One region of the Vagococcus sp. WN80Y genome, then DNA from elsewhere that is predicted to be linked to it. Evidence: predicted binding sites of a transcription regulator. Region 1 holds the regulator's gene; the other holds the start of a gene.
The links. The regulator NrdR, encoded in region 1, represses ribonucleotide reductase genes. The targets are predictions, from matches to a motif close to ACACNATATATNGTGT.
Positions count from the first base shown of each region.

Region 1 (3,189 bases):
ACATACTCATGTATTGTTTGATTTCACTGATGGCACTCAGTTACGTTACTTAGATGTTCGAAAGTTTGGTCGGATGGCACTTTTGCCAAAGGGGCTGGCATCAGAGTATGGCGGAATTTTAAAATTGGGTCCAGAACCAGTTCCTGAGACGTTTTTCTTAAAGGAATTTGCCGCGGGATTGAAAAAGTCTAATAAAGCTATTAAACCGCTATTATTGGACCAAAAGCTAGTGACAGGTTTAGGAAATATCTATGTAGATGAGGCTCTTTATGAAGCGAAGATTCATCCGGAACAACCAGCAGTTAGCTTGAAAGCGAAAGGGGTTCAAGATCTTTATCATGCTATTATCGATGTGTTAGGTCAGGCTGTTGAAGCTGGTGGAACAACCATTAGAACGTATAAAAATGCTCTTGGCGAGGCTGGGAAGTTTCAAGTGTCGCTAAATGTATATGGACAAACAGGAGTCCCTTGTCCACGTTGCGGTACTGCTATAATTAAAACGAAAGTGGCGCAACGGGGAACTCATTACTGTCCTAATTGTCAAAAATTGCATCAACGAAAGGTCAGGTGAGACCGTTGACAGTTGTATTAGGATTAACTGGAAGTATTGCGACAGGGAAGTCAACGGTTGCTCGTTATTTTGCTAGTCATAATATTCCAATTGTGGATTCAGATATTATTGCCAGGAAAGTTGTGGAGCCAGGGACAGTTGGTTTGAGAAAAATTAGTAAGAGTTTCGGTGAGACTATCTTAAGTGAGGATGGCAGCTTGAATCGAAAAAAATTGGGGGCTCTTGTTTTTTCAGATGAGGAGAAACGGAAGCTTTTGAATCAAATTCTTCATGATGAATTAGATTATGCTATTTCAAAAGAAATAGCTCAGTGGGTAGATAAGAAGGTACCACTGGTCGTTGTCGATGTCCCTTTAATGTATGAAGCTAAATACGATGAAAAGGTTGATAAGGTGATGGTGGTTTATGTGTCAGAGCAGATTCAGTTAAATCGTTTAATGAAGCGTGATCAGTTATCGGAAGTAGAAGCCGAAAAACGGATGTCGAGTCAAATGTCAATTGATGAGAAACGACAACTTGCAGATTATGTGATTGATAATTCTGGTACTGTGATTGAAACAGAGAAGCAACTAGCGAAGTGGATGGACGCCTTTAAGCTAAAATAAAACAAAAGAACGAGCCTCTTGAAAAATACCAAGAGGTTCGTTCTTTCTGTATTAATCAGTGTATAAGGACTATACCATTCACTAGTTTTCATGTTATAATAACTGTATAAAAAAGATATTTACCTATTAAAATAGATAGAATACACGAGGTGGAAAAGATGCAGTGTCCAAAGTGTCAATATAACGGGTCCCGTGTCGTCGATAGTAGACCTGCTGATGAAGGCCGTGCCATTAGAAGAAGAAGAGAATGTGAGTCATGTGGGTTTCGATTTACAACATTTGAACGGATAGAAGCAGCACCATTATTAGTTATTAAAAAGAATGGTGGACGTGAAGAATTTAATCGTGACAAAATATTAAGAGGGTTGATTCGATCAGCCGAAAAACGCCCAGTTTCAATGGAACAAATGGAACAAATTGTGGATCAGGTTGAAAATCAAGTCCGTGGTTTAGGTGAAAATGAAGTGTCTACGACAAAAATTGGCGAATATGTAATGGAGTATTTAGTTGATTTTGATGAAATAGCTTATATCCGTTTTGCAAGTGTTTATCGTCAGTTCAAGGACATGGGGGTCTTCTTAAAAGAAATGCAGGACATTTTGAATAAAGAAGAAGAACCGCCAGCATCATAAGAAATAAAGGAGGTAGCGATTTGAATAGTTCGTGGAAGCAACTTCATCCGCAAGACAGTTTTACTGTCAAATTGGCAGCTCCGATTACTAATCATGATGAACATTTATTGAGTTATTTATACCAGCCGATTATTGGTATGGATGCATTTAGCATTTATCACACTTTTTTGACGGCAGTTGATGAGTTTGAGTATGATAGTTATGAGATGCGACATTCTGATTTATTCAATCAATTAAATATTGATTTACCTCGCTTGTTTAACGCTCGAGTGAAGCTAGAAGGAATAGGGCTATTGCGAGTTTTTGCTAAAGAAAAAGCAGGACATCGTCAGTTCATTTATGAATTGCAGTCGCCTTTAAAAGCTGATGATCTATTTAATGATGATGTCTTATCACTCTTACTCCTTGCTAGTGTGGGGGAGCAACGCTATCAAGCTTTAATCAGGCGATTTGCTATTCCGCAAGTAGATGTTACTGAGTTTACAGAAGTCACTAAAAAGTTTGTAGATGTGTATCAACTTAATCAAGAAAGTTTAGCTTCCCATGAAGAGACGATTAATCAGGCGAAGGAAGCATTTCAAGGGAGTACAAAGTCGAAAATTTCGAGTGTGACAGACAGTTTTGACTGGCCATATTTTGTTAGTCTTTTGGACGGCTTGTACATTGATAAAGAGCAAATTCAACAGGAGTTAAAGGAGACAGTTTTTACCTTACATCAGCTTTACGGTATTAACGAACTGGATATGAAAAACTTAGTGGAAAATGAAGTTGATTTCATCACTAATAAAGTTGCTATAAACCAACTTAGAAAAAGTGTGGTCTTAAAGTATCATGGTGCTAAAAAACAAGCGCCTATGGCTATGGAAGAGCAAGCGAAAGAATTGTCTCTAGATGATCAACTAATTCGTCGTCGCAACACGCTAAAATTGCAAGGTTACAATGATGGTGAAATTCAAGTGATTACTTCTAGTGAGAGTATTTCACCCATGATTTTTTTAAGTGCCATAAAGAAGCAAAAAGGTGGGTTTGTCGCAAACGAAGAACGTTGGGCAGTCGAAAATTTGGTTAAGCAATCAGGTTTGCCTGACGCAGTAATTAATGTGTTAATTCATTACATATTAGTAGGAAAAGGTAACGCCGTATTAAATCAGAAGTTTGCCAATTCAATTGCGAACGATTGGGCTCAGGCGCATATAGTTTCACCGGAAGAGGCGTTAACAAAAGTGAAAGAAATTGGGGCAGCAGCTCAAAAACAAGCGAGCACTCCTCGTAAATCGACTAATTACCATAAACAAAATTCTGGTCGGAAAGAAACTTTGCCTGAATGGGTAGGAAGTACTAAGGTAGAGACAAAAGTATCGCAAGAAGAAGAAGCATACTT
Region 1 covers NZ_JCAQHY010000159.1:54,165-57,353, forward strand. The annotation lists gene mutM (DNA-formamidopyrimidine glycosylase) at 1-571, shown strand, start outside; gene coaE (dephospho-CoA kinase) at 577-1,176, shown strand; gene nrdR (transcriptional regulator NrdR) at 1,335-1,808, shown strand; gene AC5KOD_RS13785 (replication initiation and membrane attachment family protein) at 1,829-3,189, shown strand, end outside.

Region 2 (3,189 bases), on a different contig from region 1:
TAACAACTTCTTATTGGTTACTACTACTGTTTGTTCTATGTTTAGGGATTGCTTCTGTCGTGCCACAAGTAATTATTCCATATTCGGCCCATTTAGCAGAGCCAAAAGCAAGAGGGCAAGTGTTAGGTACCGTGATGAGCGGGTTATTAATCGGGATTCTTTTATCTCGAACTATCAGCGGGATTGTTAGCTCATATTTTGGCTGGCGTTCAATTTATTTTTTAGGCGCTAGTTTACTTCTGGCTCTCCTAATTAGTATCACAGTATTTTTACCTAGAAATATTCCACCCGTGACGAGTTCATATGTGACTCTTTTAAAAAGTTTGCCACAATTAGTAAAAAGTCAAAAAGTATTACGTGAATCAGCTTGGAATGGATTTTGTATGTTTGGTTCGTTCAGTGCTTTTTGGACATCATTAATTTTTCTGATGGAGTCACCAGCATACAATCTAGGGGCAAAAGAGGCGGGCTTACTAGGGCTAGTAGGTGTGGTAGGCGCATTGATTGCACCGATGGTAGGTAAAGTAGCTGATAAAAAAAGTCCTCGTTTAGTTATTGGCATTGGCACACTTTTATCCTTTAGTGCTTACTTGATCTTTGCTTTAGTTGGACAAAAAATGGTTGGTTTGATTTTAGGGATTATTGTCATAGATATTGGCAATCAGGCGGCGCAAGTTGCTAATCAAGCTCGGGTTCAAGGGCTTGATGATGAACATCGTAGCCGAAATAATACGATCTATATGTTTGCTTATTTTGTGGGCGGGGCTTTAGGTTCTTTTTTAAGTGTTTCTGTTTGGCAAGTGTTTGGCTGGTTAGGAGTTTGTATGGTAGGGCTCTGCTTTCAAAGTTTCGCTTTATTAGGTCACTATCTTGTTTATAGAAGAGCATAAGAGAGTAATCAGAAGAAATTCTGATTACTCTCTTACTTTGTCTGTATCTGACTATCAGCCTTGTAAGTTAATAAGAATCAGCGAATAGTTTTAACTCGTTTTTTTGCTGTTCAGGTAGTCTATTATATTCGATTAAATCGATTGCCCCCTGCAAGCAGTAAAGATGAACAAGACAAACTTCAGGGTAAAAGGCTTTTAGCTTAATAAAAGCTCCTTTACTACCAATTTCTTTCAATTCTTCGACGGATGAGATGCCAACAGCAGTTAATTTTTTTTCAATAGTAATGCCGATATTAGGCAAGGTTGATAGACGCGTCATGGATGTGTCACCTCCAACGTTTTTCTTCTTATTATTCAGTATATCAAAAAACGGATGAATAAGAAATAGCTTGTTGAGTTACTGTTTTAATTAGTGAGAATGTTATAAATTAGTTTAATGTGAAAAAAGTTTTTTGTTACACAAACTGTGGAACACCTCTTATTATTGCTTTCATAAATTTTTTCAATAATAAATACACACTACATATAGTTGTCAATAGGTATATTATAAAAAAATAGCACAATATATGGTTGTAAAAATAGCAGAAGTGATATAAGATATATGAAGAGAAATATAAAGGGGTTTGATGTTCGATGATGGAATTAGCTGGAAAAAACGACGATATTGTGTACTTAAATTCAAAGGTAGCTACTATTCAGGTTGTTAAAAGAGATGGTCGTTTAGTTGAGTTTGATGATAAGAAAATTTATGATGCGCTATTAAAAGCCGAGGAAAAAATTCAAGGAGAAATTCAACCACTTGCCCAAGCCAGAATTCAACACATTGTCCAATTAATTGACGATGAGATTGCCGAGCGTTTCACTGAGAATGTTAAAATATACGAAATTCAGAATATTGTGGAGCATATTTTATTAGGACAACAAGAGTATGATTTGGCAGAAGAATATATTAACTACCGAACTCATCGTGATTTTGAACGCAGTAAAGCAACAGATATTAATTTCACTATCAGCAAATTAATTGATAAAGATCAAGCAGTAGTCAATGAAAATGCTAATAAGGATAGTGATGTCTTTAATACGCAACGTGATCTGACTGCTGGGATAGTTGGAAAATCGATTGGTTTGAAGATGTTACCGCCACATGTGGCAAATGCTCATCAAAAAGGCGATATCCATTACCATGATTTAGATTACCACCCTTATACACCGATGACGAACTGTTGTTTAATTGATTTTGATAGCATGCTAAACAATGGCTTTAAAATTGGTAATGCAGATGTTGAAGCACCTAAGTCTATCCAAACAGCTACGGCTCAAATTTCGCAAATTATTGCGAATGTCGCCTCAAGTCAATATGGCGGGTGTTCAGCTGATCGAATCGATGAATTATTGGCACCTTTTGCGGAAAAGAATTATGAGAAACATCTACAAGATGCTAAAGAGTGGATTGCAGATGACAGCCAGCATGATGCTTATGCTAAAGCAAAGACGAGTAAAGATATTTATGATTCAATGCAAAGCTTGGAATACGAAATTAATACGCTATTCACATCAAATGGTCAAACACCATTTACATCATTAGGGTTTGGACTTGGACTAAATTGGTTTGAGAGAGAGATTCAAAAATCCATTTTACAAATCAGAATTAAAGGATTGGGCCAAGAACACCGCACAGCTATTTTTCCTAAGTTGATTTTTTCAATGAAAGATGGCGTTAATTTAAAGGAAACAGACCCGAATTATGATGTGAAGCAATTAGCGTTAGAGTGTGCGACAAAACGGATGTATCCTGATGTTTTAAATTATGATAAGTTAGTGGATTTGACTGGCAGCTTCAAAGTGCCTATGGGATGTCGCTCATTTTTACAGGGGTGGAAGGACGAAGAAGGCAAAGAAGTTAATGCTGGACGAATGAATTTGGGCGTTGTCACCCTTAATTTACCACGGATTGCGATGGAGTCAGAAGGCAATCAAGACAAGTTTTGGAGTATTTTAGAAGAGCGCTTGGGAATCATGAAAGATGCTTTAGTATACCGAATTGAGCGTTGTAAAGAAGCAACTCCAGCAAATGCGCCGATTCTTTATATGTATGGAGCCTTTGGCAAGCGGCTGAAAAAAGATCAATCAACAAATGAACTCTTTAAAAATAAACGGGCAACTGTTTCAATGGGTTATATAGGCCTGTATGAAGTAGCGTCACAATTTTATGGTGGAAACTGGGAAGCAAATCCTGAGGCCAAGGAATTTACTGTGTCAATTTTGAAATCACTGAAGGCTCATGCTGATTTGTGGGGAG
Region 2 covers NZ_JCAQHY010000162.1:64,451-67,639, forward strand. The annotation lists gene AC5KOD_RS14825 (MFS transporter) at 1-890, shown strand, start outside; gene AC5KOD_RS14830 (TfoX/Sxy family protein) at 958-1,209, opposite strand; gene nrdD (anaerobic ribonucleoside-triphosphate reductase) at 1,524-3,189, shown strand, end outside.
Region 2: nrdD (anaerobic ribonucleoside-triphosphate reductase) is a predicted target of NrdR. The motif match lies at 1,407-1,422, and genes of this name have one in related genera.